2 regions of the Limnohabitans sp. TS-CS-82 genome follow, and region 2 is predicted to be linked to the other one. Evidence: riboswitches for the same ligand, from Rfam matches in the RefSeq annotation. Region 2 holds a riboswitch; the other holds the start of a gene.

Region 1 (7,279 bases), on a different contig from region 2:
GTCTTGAATCTGTCCAGATTGCGCAGATTCAGCTAACCAACACTTTGATGGCTTCATAAAACCACACTCAAAGATAAGAAAAAGGGAGAAGACAATGGCAATGGCAAGGCTCGAATTGCATTATTTTTTGCGTGACGAATCTCATGCAATGAATGCATTGGTGCGTAACAAATGTGAGTCTGAAGCACTGGCAGCATTTGCACAAATTGCGCAGCTTTTCGGTGTGAATGTTGAGCTGGAGTCTGCCGCACTTCGTGAGGGTGGGCTGCGGGAGGTTTGGCGCGTCCTCGGAAATAACGGAAATCAGTTGTCTCTGATAGTTGCGGTCATCGCATTGGTGTTTTCAAGAGTTCCCGTGTCTGATTCGGAAATGGATGCTTTGAACAAAGAAGTTCAGAAGCTGACCATTGAAGAAAAAAGGCTGTCCATACAAAAGCTAAAGCACGAAATTGGTAATGGTGATATCAAAAATGGCACTGCTGGTGATGCCGCGAGTTTGATAGATGGCGATGTGAAAGTAATGACTCGTCGGTCCAATTTTTATCGGCAACTTTTGGGATATGACAAGGTCACTGCCATGAGTTTGGGCGAAATACCCGATGGCGCAGATCATCCCTTAATCGAACACCGGGTTGAAAGGAGCGCATTTCCGAAGTTTGTGCTGCTGACAGACAAGTTGCCCGTGGAGGTGGTTGACCCTGCACAGCTAGAAATCATTGCGCCGGTATTGAAAGAAGGCAATTACCAATGGAAGGGCGCGTACCTCGGCGAACGCATCACCTTTGCTATGGGGGATGAAGTATTCAAGTCGGATGTTTTGACAGGAAAAGTGAGCTTTCAGCACGGGAGCACTATTGAGTGCGTACTGAATATTCACCGCAAAGTGGATGAAATTGGTGAAGCTGTTATTACAGGCTATTCAGTAACTACAGTGCTGTCGAAATCAGATGGTGGACCTGGGCAAGAGACTCCCCAAGGCAAACGACATCGCTTTGGGAAACGGCAATCTGAAGGGCAAGGTAAGTTGTTTGGCCAGCCCTAATAGTCGCATAAAGTTGATTAAAGTTGATTTTTTGACTGCTTGATGCATAATCCAGCCCCTATGCAAAAAGTTATCCACAGCGAAAACATCAAGCAAGCGTTGCAACGACGGGGCTGGAAGCAAAAAGATTTGGCCACTGCCCTTGGCGTGACAGCGCAGTCAGTCACCAACTGGCTCAGGGGTTCAGACTTTCCGCGCCCCGACAAACTGCTCAAGCTCGCAACCACTTTGCAAATGGGATTTGCAGATTTGGTCAAGCTCGAAGCCGCAGGCCAGCCAGTGGTGGCGTTTCGTAAAAAAGCAGGTACCAAAACAACCGATGGCCACATCAGCAAAGCCATGGTGATGGGCGAGTTGCTAAAAGCACTGGTGCCTTTTTTGCCAGAGCTGCCCGTACTGCGCTTGCAGCTACAACAGCCCAGCACCGATTACGAGCAGCTACAAACATTGGCTAGCCAAGTGCGCCATCGTTTGGGCTTGGGCGAGCAAGCCGCAATTTCATACAAAGATTTGCTGAGTGAGTTTGACAACAACGGCGCAGTTGTGGCTCCAGTGTTGTGGGGACAAAAGCAAAACCACAAAAATGCGCTGCACATCTTGCTGCCGCAAGAACGGGTGACCTTCATCTTCCTCAACTTAGACACACACCAAGAAGACTTCAAGTTTTGGATGGCGCACGAACTGGCGCACGTGTACACGCCAGAGCTTGCAGGCAAGAACGAGGGTGAAGATTTTGCCGATGCGTTTGCAGGTGCTTTGCTGTTCCCTAAAGCCGTGGCGCAAAAAACGTATGAAGAGGCCAGCACGGGTAACAAGACAGCCGAGAAAAAACTGTTAGAGGCGCAAGCACAGGCGTATGGCATTTCTCTCTACAGTGTGTTTTCCGAAGTCAATCGCTACGCCAAATCGCAAGGGCTCACGTTGCTAAAACACACAGATGCACAAATTCACGCGATACGCTCCATGCAGCGTGGCGGCACTGTGAGCGAATCATTGTTTGCACCCATACCCGCCGAGCCCAGTGCTTATGTGGCAGCAGTGAAGAACGTGTTTAGAAGCTCGTTCTTTGAATCGCTGCAACGCATGATTAAAAGCAAGCAAACAGGGCCCGGCTATATCCAGCAGGTGATGGACATACCCATGCAAGACGCGATAGCACTGCATGGAGAGTTGAGCCGTTGACAACCCTGGTACTGCTCGATACCAACACATATTTACGACTCGCCAAGCGAGTGCGGCCTTTTGTGGGTCTTGAATTCGGGCAGGTGCCATATTTGCTGGCCATTCACAAAGTGACCGAGGACGAGGTGCACCGCAGCGCGCACCTCAAGTTTAAAAACCCGTGGTTTGATGGCCCAGAGTTTGCCGAGGAGCGTTTGGCCAAACAGGTGCGATTGACCAAAGATGAAAAGGCTCAGATTGAGGCCGCGCGAAGTGTGCTGATGGGCTGGGTGCAAATGGATGTGAGCAGGTTCACGTCGTTTGGCCGATCACCGCCAGGCTATGCCGATTGTTGGTTGTTAGCGTTTGGGCAGGTCAGGCCTGCTGTTGTGGTGACAGATGATTTGGGCATGCACGAGCTGGCCAAAGACTTTAAAGACATCAAGGTTTGGCACGGATACGAGCTGTTAGCCAAGCTCAAGACGGCTAAGGTTGTAGACGATGCGTTGGTTCGAGACATTTACGAAGCACTTGAAGCCAATGGTGATACAACCAAGACTTGGCAAGAAGCAAAACACAAGGTTTTCAAAAAAATCTTCGGTCCAGCGCCTGCTGCGTGAGCGGTTAAAATACAGCCATCCCCAAGGAGCGTTGCAGCTTCACCCGTCCTCTAGGACTCGCGCGTGAAGTCAGGCTTGGGGCCGAATCTTTTGCAACGACGCTCACCTGTATTGATAGCCCCCAGGTGAGTACCCCCATGAATTCCACTGCAGTTCCCCCCATGAAGCTGTCTGGCCTTGAGCCAGTGTCTATTGGCGAGGGCAGTTTGTTCGTCAACGTTGGCGAGCGCACCAACGTCACTGGCTCCAAAGCCTTTGCGCGCATGATTTTGAACGGTGAGTACGAGCAAGCCTTGGTCGTGGCGCGTCAGCAAGTGGAAAACGGCGCACAGGTGATTGACGTCAACATGGACGAAGCCATGTTGGACAGCCAAGCCGCCATGGTGCGTTTCCTCAACCTGATGGCAGGCGAGCCCGACATTGCGCGCGTACCGGTGATGGTGGACTCGTCCAAGTGGTCGGTCATCGAAGCGGGCTTGCGTTGTATTCAAGGCAAGGGCATCGTGAATTCGATCAGCATGAAAGAAGGCTTGGACGAGTTCAAGCGTCAAGCCACCTTGGTCAAGCGCTACGGCGCGGCTGCGGTGGTGATGGCGTTTGACGAGAAAGGCCAAGCCGACACCTACGCACGCAAGATTGAAATTTGCGAACGCGCTTACCGCGTGTTGGTCGACGAAGTGGGCTTCCCACCCGAAGACATCATCTTCGACCCCAACATCTTCGCCATTGCCACCGGCATTGAAGAGCACGACAACTACGCGGTGGACTTCATCGAAGCCACGCGTTGGATCAAACAGAACCTGCCCGGCGCAAAGGTGAGCGGCGGCGTGTCGAACGTGAGCTTTTCATTCCGCGGCAACGACCCCGTGCGCGAAGCCATTCACACCGTGTTTCTGTACCACGCCATCAAAGCAGGCATGGACATGGGCATCGTCAACGCGGGCATGGTGGGCGTGTATGACGACCTCGAGCCCGTTCTGCGCGAGCGCGTGGAAGACGTGGTGCTCAACCGAATTCCCAAATACAAAGAAGGCGAAGCGCACCTGACCCCAGGTGAGCGCCTGATTGAAGTGGCCGAAACTGCCAAAGGCGCGGCCAAAGACGACAGCCAGAAATTGGCGTGGCGCGGCACTGCTGATGCGCCCGTGACGGTGGCACACCGCCTGAGCCACGCGCTGGTGCACGGCATCACCGACTTCATCAACGACGACACCGAAGAGGCCTACCGCGAAATTTTGGCTAAAGGCGGCCGCCCGCTGCACGTGATTGAAGGTCCGTTGATGGACGGCATGAACGTGGTGGGTGATTTGTTTGGCCAAGGCAAGATGTTCTTGCCGCAGGTGGTTAAAAGCGCCCGCGTGATGAAGCAAGCCGTGGCGCATTTGCTGCCCTACATCGAAGCCGAAAAACTGGCGCAAGAAGCCGCCGGAGAAGACGTCAAAGCCAAGGGCAAGATGGTCATCGCCACGGTCAAGGGCGACGTGCACGACATTGGCAAAAACATCGTCACCGTGGTCTTGCAGTGCAACAACTACGAAGTGGTGAACATGGGCGTGATGGTGCCGTGCCATGAAATTTTGGCCAAGGCCAAAGAAGAAAATGCAGACATCATTGGCTTGTCGGGCCTCATCACCCCGTCGCTAGAAGAAATGCAATACGTGGCCAGCGAGATGGAAAAAGACCCGTATTTCCGTGACCGCCAAACGCCGTTGCTGATTGGCGGCGCCACCTGCAGCCGCGTGCACACCGCCGTGAAAATTGCCCCCAACTACAGCGGCCCTGTGGTGTACGTGCCCGATGCCTCACGCAGCGTGAGCGTGGCGCAAGGATTGTTGTCAGACCAAGCCGCTAAATACATTGCCGAGCTGAACGCCGACTACGCCAATGTGCGCGAGCAACACGCCAACAAAAAGCAAACGCCGCTGGTCACCTTGGCGCAAGCGCGTGCCAATGCCACGCCTGTGAGCTTTGAGAAATACAAACCCGCCAAGCCCAAGTTCATTGGCCGTCGCGTGTTTAAAAACTTCGACCTCGCCGAGCTTGAGAAATACATCGACTGGGCGCCTTTCTTCCAAACTTGGGATTTGGCGGGCCCATTCCCTGCCATCTTGGAAGACGCCGTCGTGGGGGTGGAAGCCAAGAAGGTGTATGCCGACGGCCAAGCGATGTTGAAAAAAATCATCGCCAACCGCTGGCTCACAGCCAACGCGGTGGTGGGCTTGTACCCCGCGCAGCGCGTGGGTGACGACATTGTTTTGTACGCCGACGAAACCCGCCAACAACAGGTGATGACATGGCACGGCTTGCGCCAACAAACCGAAAAGCCCACCCGCGATGATGTGCGCAACCCCAACCGCTGCTTGGCCGACTTTGTGGCCGACCAAACCCAAGCCGCTGACTACGTGGGATTGTTTGCGGTGACCGCAGGCCTAGGCGCAGAAAAGCAAGAAAAGCGTTTCATCGAAGCGCACGACGACTACTCCGCCATTTTGTTCAAAGCCTTGGCCGACCGTTTGGCCGAAGCCTTTGCCGAGTGCATGCACCACCGCGTGCGCACCGACTTGTGGGGCTATGCCGCAGACGAAGCGCTGAGCAACGAAGACTTGATCAAAGAAAAATACCAAGGCATTCGCCCCGCTCCTGGCTACCCTGCGTGCCCGGACCACAGTGCGAAGCAAGACATGTTTGCTTTGCTGCAGTGCGGCGACATCGACATGGGCCTGACCAGCAGCTTGGCCATGACACCCGCAGCCAGCGTGAGTGGTTTTTACTTGGCCCACCCCGAGGCAACCTACTTCAACGTGGGCCGCATTGGTGAAGACCAAGTGCACGACTTGGCGCAACGCCAAGGTGTGGCGGTGAAAGATTTAGAGCGGTTGCTGGCGCCTAACTTGTAAAAGTAAAAAGGCTCCGTTTGCACGGAGCCTTTTTTGTTTGCGCTGCTTGTGAAGTTGCAGCGTGATGCATAAATTTTTAGCGAGTCATTTCAGCGCTCGGCTCACCAGCGCAACAAGCGCGAGCCCAGCAAAGCGCCAACACCCGCCATCACGGCCATACCCGCCACATACCAAACCGCCAAAAACGCGTAAGCAGTTTCGGGGCAGTGCAGTGAGTACACCAAGCCCGCGATCGCGCCGGCCATTAAGCCAGCACTTGCGCCCGCCAATGCTGGGCGCGTAGGGGCCATGCTGCGCAGCATCCACAACAAAGCCGCCAACAACGGCACGGACAGCGCTGCAATGCTGGCGCTGCACACTTGCCAAGAGCTGCCCAGCATGAGTTGCATACCCGTGTCTGCATCCACAGACGCCACTTGCATCAAGGCCAGCAGGGCCATGCCCACCAGTGCGGCAGCGACGCCCCACACGCCTCGGCCAGCGGCAACGCCGGGGCGAGCCAAGTGCATCACCACAGGCACTGCGAATGTGCAGGTGAGCAGCAGCCACATCACCTTCACCCAAAACGCTTGGGTTTGGGCGAGGGCATTGAGCTCGGGGTTCAAACCCCACAGCGTCAGCACCAGTGCCAAGCTGATGGCTATGCCAGCAGCAGTGGCTTGTACGCAGCGGCGCAAGGGCGAGACAGTGGGTGTGGCGCTAGCTTCAGTCGCCAGCATGGCAATGAGATCGTTGGTTTTCATGGTGTGACTCCAAACTTTTGGGCCAAGGCTTTGAGCCCGCGGTGGATGTTGACTTTGACAGCTGCCTCGCTTTGCCCCGTGAGTTGCGCTGCCTCAGCAATCGACAAGCCTTGCAGCTTGGTGTGCTCGATGGGCAGGCGTTGTTTGTCGGGCAGTTCAGACAACAGCTGGTGCACATCGCGCGAGGCATCGCGTGCCTCGTTGTCGTTGTCGACCCACAGTTGTTCTGCCCAGTCGTCGATGTCGTCATGCTTGCTTTCGCGGCGCGAATGAGCGCGCAAGTGGTCAATCAACTTGTAGCGCGCAATCGCATACACCCAAGCCGTCAGCGGTTGATCGCTTTGGTAGGTATGTTGCTTTTGATGAATGGCAAACAAGGTTTCTTGCACGAGGTCCTCGATGTCTTGTGGCCGTGAATACAAACGACGCTTCAGAAACGCACGCAAATGCCCACTGATGGCTGACAGCGCTTTTTCGTAGCTGGGCGCGTGGCCTGCTAGCGCTTGCATCCAGGTGGCGTGCAGTGAGGTTTCTAAGGTTTGTAAATCCACGGTCACGTTAGTTCGTCAGCGGGAGAGGAAAAGTTACAGAAAACTTTTTATAAATATTTGTAACCAATTTGTTTGCGGCGGCGAATTACCCAAAGACCGCTGGTCATGATTATCAACTCACCTTTCAAAGGACTCTCATCATGAAAAAACAACAACTCCTCTCTTTGGCTTTGGGCTCTGCATTCGCTGTGGCCGCTATCAGCCCCGCTATCGCAGCCAACCCATTTGAAGCAAGCAAGCTCGATAGCGGCTACCAATTGGCCCA
Region 2 (7,279 bases):
AACCTTGCGCCACGCTCACGCTGCGTGAGGCGTCGGGCACGTAGACCACGGGGCCGCTGTAGTTGGGGGCAATCTTCACGGCGGTATGCACACGACTGCAGGTCGCGCCACCAATCAGCAACGGCATTTGACGGTTGCGGAAATACGGGTCTTTCTCCATCTCACTGGCCACGTATTGCATTTCTTCCAGCGACGGTGTGATGAGGCCCGACAAGCCGATGATGTCTGCGCCCTCTTCTTTGGCCTTGGCCAAAATTTCGTGGCACGGCACCATCACGCCCATGTTCACCACTTCGTAGTTGTTGCACTGCAAGACCACGGTGACGATGTTTTTGCCAATGTCGTGCACGTCGCCCTTGACCGTCGCGATGACCATCTTGCCCTTGGCTTTGACGTCTTGGCCCGCTTCGGCTTGCAAGCGTTTTTCTTCTTCGATGTAGGGCACCAAGTGCGCCACCGCTTGCTTCATCACGCGGGCTGACTTGACCACCTGCGGCAAAAACATCTTGCCTTGGCCAAACAAATCACCCACCACGTTCATGCCGTCCATCAACGGACCTTCGATGACGTGCAGCGGGCGACCGCCCTTGGCCAAGATGTCGCGGTAGGCCTCTTCCGTGTCGTCGGTGATGAAGTCGGTGATGCCGTGCACCAACGCGTGGCTCAGGCGATGCGCCACGGTGACGGGCGCATCGGGCGTGCCACGCCAAGCCAGCTTTTGGCTGTCGTCTTTGGCTGCGCCCTTGGCGGTTTCGGCCACTTCAATCAGGCGCTCGCCTGGCGTCAGGTGCGCTTCGCCTTCTTTGTACTGGGGTGTGCGATTCAACACCACGTCTTCCACACGCTCGCGCAGCGTGGGTTCGAGGTCGTCGTACACGCCGACCATGCCCGCGTTGACGATGCCCATATCCATGCCTGCTTGGATGGCGTGGTACAGAAACACGGTGTGAATGGCTTCGCGCACGGGATCGTTGCCGCGGAAGCTAAATGACACGTTAGACACGCCGCCGCTCACTTTTGCGCCGGGCAGGTTTTGCTTGATCCAGCGCGTCGCGTTGATGAAGTCCACCGCGTAGTTGTCGTGCTCTTCAATGCCGGTGGCAATGGCGAAGATGTTGGGATCGAAGATGATGTCCTCAGCAGGGAAGTCCACTTCGTCGACCAACACGCGGTAAGCGCGTTCGCAAATTTCAATCTTGCGGGCGTATGTGTCGGCCTGGCCCTTTTCGTCAAACGCCATCACCACCGCCGCCGCGCCATAGCGCTTGACCAGCGTGGCTTGACGCTTGAATTCGTCCAAGCCCTCTTTCATGCTGATCGAGTTGACGATGCCTTTGCCTTGAATGCAACGCAAACCCGCCTCAATGACTGACCACTTGGATGAGTCCACCATCACCGGCACACGCGCAATGTCGGGCTCGCCCGCCATCAAATTAAGGAAGCGCACCATGGCGGCTTGGCTGTCCAACATGGCTTCGTCCATGTTGACGTCAATCACCTGTGCGCCGTTCTCCACCTGCTGACGCGCCACAGCCAAAGCTTGCTCGTACTCGCCGTTCAAAATCATGCGCGCAAAGGCCTTAGAGCCAGTGACGTTGGTGCGCTCGCCAACGTTGACGAACAAACTGCCCTCGCCAATAGAGACTGGCTCAAGGCCAGACAGCTTCATGGGGGGAACTGCAGTGGAATTCATGGGGTACTCACCTGGGTGCAAATTGTCAGGTGAGCGTCGTTGCTAAAGATTCGGCCCCAAGCCTGACTTCACGCGCGAGTCCTGAAAGGACGGGTGAAGCTGCAACGCTCCTTGGGGAAGGTTAGATTTTAACCGTCTCTAAACCCACCCCCAGCCAATGCTCGATATTCTAAAAACCCTTGGCAATTGATTGGTTGACAAAAATAAATACAATCTAATTTTTGTCAACCAAGGAGCACACGATGATTCACGATCGAATCCGCCGTGCGCGAGTACTTCGGGGTCTTAGTCTGGAGGCCCTCGCGCAGAGTCTCGGCGACATAAGCAAGCAAGCGTTAGGCAAGTTTGAGCAAGGCAAAGCCATGCCCAACTCTGCGCGCATCTTGCAGTTGGCCAAGTCGCTTCAAGTTAAGCCCGAGTATTTCTTCCGTTCTGACGCCATCGAGCTTGCCCCTTTAGAGTTTCGCAAGCTCGCCAAAATGCCTCAGTCGCGCCAAAGCCAAGTAACTGAACAAATGCGCGACCATCTTGAACGGTACGAAGCCCTAGAACGGTGCTTTGATGCAACTGATGCAGCTATTCAGGCGTTGCCGCCTCAATCATTAGAGGTGCACGACTTTGCGCAAGCCGAGGCTGCTGCACAGCAACTGCGTGAACAATTGCAAATTGGCGGCGACGCTATTGCGCACTTGACTGAGTTGCTAGAAGGGCACGGCATCAAAGTGGCGCTGCTCAATGGCCCCGATGACTTTGACGGCGCATGCGCTGCCACCCATGACAACCAGCATGTGCTGATTGCGCTTAATTGCGAGCGCCCAGGCGAGCGCATGCGCTTTACTGCCGCCCACGAGCTGGGCCACTGGGTGATGAAGCTGCCCGACAACATGCACGAAAAAGACAAAGAAAACTGCTGCCACCGATTTGCAGGTGCGTTTTTGTACCCCAAAGACCGTGTGTTGCAAGACTTTGGCAACCACCAACGCTCACGCGTTTTCATGGCCGAATTGCTCAACGCCAAACGCCGTTACGGTGTGTCTATGCAGGTAGCGCTGCGCCGCCTCAAAGACCTCAAGCTTCTAACTGATTCGGGCTACATGAGCGCCATGATTGAGTTCAGCCGCAAGGGTTGGCGCAAAGATGAACCCGAAATGTTGGCCTGCGAACACCCACGTCGGTTTGAATCTTTGGTCTATCGCGGCTTGGCTGAAGAACTCTTTACTCCCTCTCGCGCTGCCGAATTTTTGCAGTGCAGCCTTGACGAGCTAGACCCCAAACTTGATAGGTTGCCCGCACTCGCATGACACAGCAGGTCTACATCAGCGACACCAACATCTGGATTGACTTTCGCAATGCGGGGTTGCTGGATGCGCTGTTTAGCCTGCCCTTCAAACTGTGCTGCACCGACTTTGTATTGGATGAACTGAAAGACTTTGACACCCAGCACCTGCTTGCACGGGGCTTGGTCGTTGAAACCTTAGATGCGGCAGCCACCGCTGCACTGTTTGGCCTGATGCAAGCCCACAACAACAGCTCATTGGCTGATGTGTCTTGCTACCAACTGGCCCACCAAACCAAACACCCATTGCTCACAGGTGATGGGCGCTTGCGCAAGCAAGCCAAAACTGATGGCCTTCAAGTGCACGGTGCGCTTTGGCTTTTGGATCAATTGGTTGCTCACCAAACCATCAAAACTAAAGAAGCCGCCAAAGGCTTGCAAAGCATGATGGATGCGGGTTCTCGTTTACCTAACGCTGAATGCCGGCAGCGAATGAGTTTGTGGATGCTATAAACATGTTGTGGCTCTGCTCTCTACCGGCTCGACAGATAACAAGCAGGCCTATAACTCTTTGATTCTTATGCGTATTTAGCCCGTGCGCGAGTTGTTATCCAGCGACACAGATAACAAATTTAAAGGTTTTAGAGAACGGGTTTTAAAAAATCCTGGGTGAGTTTGGTAGACTGTTCCCAACACGGCCCCCTTCGGCAAAGCGCTTCGGCGTCAAGCTGCTTGGGGGTTTTTCTTTGGCCGTTCACCAAACTCGCTGTTCCCACGAGGCATCGACGCCCATGCCGTGCAGCGTCAGTCCTACGTGACGCAAGTCCGGGAAATCTTGTTGCAGCAAGCTCACCAAACGCTGCCCCCAGCCTGACGATGGGTTGATCACCGTCATCAAATGTTGGCAAATGCAAAGCAACACAAACGGGCGGGCACGCAAGCTGGCGTTCGGGTTGCCCTGAAAACCATCCAGCGCTGGCACCTCGCCCACGACAGGCAATTTGGGCTGATCCACCACGTTACGGTTCCATAAGCGGCTGTGGTGCGCACACACATTGCGCAAATAGTTCAAGCTGCGCAACCAACTGGCAAACACACGACCATCACTCACGCCATAGGCGGCTGCAATGTTGTCTTGCATCTCGGTGGTCAAGCCAGCAAACAAGGTCGACATGCAGCCGAAGTCCCACACCTCACAAGCCACCCAAATGGGCAAAGGCAAGCCGTATTTTTGTTTGTTGTGTTTGATGAATTCTTCGCGAGACCGATTGATCAACTTCGCGTGCTTGACCAACCATTCGTGGTGCTTGGTCAAACCCGAATCCAGGCTGACATCGCTGGCAAAGGTGTTGTGAAAAATCGCTGGGTTCATGTACGCAAAGCGGTCCACCTTGCCTAAGCAATGCGACAAGTCCACCCGCAAAGCAATCTCGATGCGCTCCAGCGCGTCCATCGTCAGCAAGCGCAGCTTCTTGTCGAAAACATACAAGTCCACCGCATCCTGAAAGCGCGTACCGGGTTTAAAAGCATCCAACACGGGGCGCTCAATCACCACCTTTTTGGGCTTGCTGCCTGTCTTGGGGTCCAAGGGAGAAAACGGCACATCGCGCACCCGCATGTCATACCAATAACCACTGAGCCGGTAATAACCAATGCGTTCCAAGTAATCGCGGGCTTTGGCTGGGTCGCTGATGGCCATGCCCCGATCCACCAACTGAACGAGTTGGTCGTCCACACTCAACCAAGGTTTTCCGTTGCGTGAGGCCATGGCTTGATTGCTCGCCTTAACCCGTCACCAAGGCATCGGCCAAATGCGACTGCACGGTTTGCCCGGCTGCTAGGCGTTGGCGCAAATCAGCGCAAAGATTGCGGAGTTCGTTGACACGGGTGACGATGCGGGATTGTTCGACCAAGGGAGGAAGGGGAATCAGCAAGCCAAATATTTTGGATGATTCCAACTTGCAAGTGCCGTGGGTGGATCGATCAATCAGGGCCAGAATCTCCGGCTTCATGCCACGACATAGCAATGCAAGAAAAGACAGAAGCTTTGGCTCAAAAGGGGTCAGCGCTTTCATATCCTGATTGATCGTGACTGGTGTCAAGGTATCTGCTACGGGGAAGGAGTGCGCGAGGATCATTCCTCTGACGACCATCAACAAACTACCTGAAGGAATGAGCGAAAGACTTCCATTGACTGCAGCATCCGACACGTGATCTTGCGCATCGGCAATGAATGGCACTTTCATATCTTTTGGGCTGACCCAAGGAATAGTCCCCTCCCAGTTTTGCGGCACCGCTTTGCTCGGAGTTGCGCCACCAGAAATTGAACACACATCAGGAAAACGAACCCACTCCCACCCCTGCGGCAACTCGAACGGTTTTTCTTCGTCAGTGATGGGTAGAAGGGGTTTGTCGCGTTTGATCTTGCCTTGGGAAATGAGGTGGTCTTTTTCGGTGCGGATTTTTTGCAGGAGGACGCTGGCGGGTTCGTCGGTGGGGTCTTGGGGGACGAGGAGGCCGCGGACCGCCAGTTGGAGGATGGTTTGTTCGAGGGCGTCTACTGCTTTGGGGCGGTCGAGCAGCAGGTCGAAGTGGGTGGCGATGCGTTGCCAGTTGTCGGCCAGTGCCTCGGGCATTTCGCTTTGGGTGAGCGTGCCCAACAGGGTGCTGACGAGTTGGGCGTGTTGCTGCGCTTCGAGCTGGCCGCTGACTTCGAGGGCGTCGCAGATTTGCATCAGTTCTTCGACGCGGGTGACGATGCGGGATTGTTCGGCTTTGCTACATACCGGAAGCCAAAGAGCACGAAGGTCTGTTTGCGAGATATTCACCTGACTTGCTGCCATCCCTGTTTTTGCCTCTTCGATCTGGTCTTTTGTCCAACCAGCATTCAAAGCTAAAACGATGAAGGCTGGAAGCATTTCATCTGCGATGGAGTGGAAGCGAACAATCTTGTCCGAGAGCATTAAACGCGGTGGCGTGTCATTGACCCAGCAGGAAATTCCGACGCGGTTCATTGGTCCCGCACGCGTGATCAGAATGTCACCGTCTTTGACTTCGATTTCTGGCCTAGGTGACAGCTTGGTCGGAAGGGCTTTGTGTTCGCGAGCGCGGTATTCGTTAACTTGGACTGCAGTTGTACGCAAGACCGCCCACCTCATCGGATCAGACCGTTCACCTTCATCGCAGGCTGGACTCCAACCGGACCCCATGTTTTCAACGACTGCGCCGAGTCGGCACCAAGCCCATCCGTCAGGAAGTGCATAAGATGCGGAAGTTTCTCCGCTGACCATTGGCGCTTTGGACGTTTTAGCAGGTCGTTCGCTCACGCAGGTAGCAACACGCCGTAGAAGTTCACTCGCCGGTTCATCGCTCGGGTCTTGCGGCACCAACTTGCCTTGCACGGCCAGCGTCAAGATGAGTTCGCGCAGGCGGGCCACGCCGCCGGGGGCATGCGCGATCAGGTCGAAATGCCGCACCAGCGGCGGCTGCAAATTCACCAGGTATTTGGCGCTGGGCTCTTGCGCCGTCAGCTCTGCGCTCACGCTGGGGCTCCCAGCGATTGGGCAAGGATGCTTTTGAGTTGGTCGCGCAGGCTTTGCGCCTCGGTTTGCAAGCGGGCGTAGTCGGCCAGCAGTTGCTCGGGGTCGTGGCTCACCACTTCGGCGGCGTGCGGGTTCTTTTGGTCGAGGTTGTAGTTGGCGGCTTTGATTTGCTCAATGCTCACCCGCCAAGCGCGTTCGTTTTCCACGCGGGCGGCAAACCCGTCGTCCTCGTTGCCCCACCAGGCTTTTTCGGCATCGAATTCTTCGATGCGGATGGGCTTGGTTTTGTTGTAGTTTTTCACGCCCACTGGGTAGGGGTGTTCGTAGTACCAAACGTGTTCGGTAGGTTTGCCTTTGGTGAAGAACAGCAGGTTGGTTTTGATGCCGGTGTAGGGCGCAAACACGCCGTTGGGCAGGCGCACGATGGTGTGCAGGTTGCATTCGGCCAGCAGTTGTTCTTTGATGCGGGTCTTCACGCCTTCGCCAAACAGCGTGCCGTCGGGCAGCACCAGCGCGGCGCGTCCGTTGGTTTTGAGGATGTGTTTGATGAGCACCAAAAACAAATCTGCCGTTTCTTTGGTGCGCACATCGGCCGGAAAGCCTTGTTCGATGCCCGGCTCTTCAATGCCGCCAAAGGGCGGGTTGGTCAAGATCACGTCCACCCGGTCGGCTGGGGTGTAGTCGCGCAGCGGGCGGCTCAGGGTGTTGTCATGGCGGACCAGGCTGGGCACTTCGATGCCGTGCAGCATGAGGTTGGTCACGCACAGC

The links. A riboswitch is a leader RNA that binds a small molecule or an ion and turns the genes downstream of it on or off. The one in region 2 is predicted to bind S-adenosylhomocysteine.
Region 1: another riboswitch for S-adenosylhomocysteine. It lies ahead of metH (methionine synthase); the one in region 2 lies ahead of metH (methionine synthase).

What each region holds. Positions count from the first base shown of each region.
Region 1 is NZ_PTQX01000001.1:669,033-676,311, reverse strand. Features, by position in the region: gene C5F52_RS03350 (restriction endonuclease subunit S) at 1-59, shown strand, start outside; gene C5F52_RS03345 (hypothetical protein) at 95-1,042, shown strand; gene C5F52_RS03340 (XRE family transcriptional regulator) at 1,103-2,224, shown strand; gene C5F52_RS03335 (hypothetical protein) at 2,221-2,823, shown strand; S-adenosyl-L-homocysteine riboswitch at 2,841-2,934, shown strand; gene metH (methionine synthase) at 2,985-5,720, shown strand; gene C5F52_RS03325 (NrsF family protein) at 5,822-6,463, opposite strand; gene C5F52_RS03320 (sigma-70 family RNA polymerase sigma factor) at 6,460-7,020, opposite strand; gene C5F52_RS03315 (hypothetical protein) at 7,155-7,279, shown strand, end outside.
Region 2 is NZ_PTQX01000003.1:8,275-15,553, forward strand. Features, by position in the region: gene metH (methionine synthase) at 1-1,669, opposite strand, end outside; S-adenosyl-L-homocysteine riboswitch at 1,718-1,812, opposite strand; gene C5F52_RS08215 (helix-turn-helix domain-containing protein) at 1,936-2,994, shown strand; gene C5F52_RS08220 (nucleotide-binding protein) at 2,991-3,482, shown strand; gene C5F52_RS08225 (Abi family protein) at 3,724-4,737, opposite strand; gene C5F52_RS08230 (restriction endonuclease subunit S) at 4,754-6,511, opposite strand; gene C5F52_RS08235 (class I SAM-dependent DNA methyltransferase) at 6,508-7,279, opposite strand, start outside.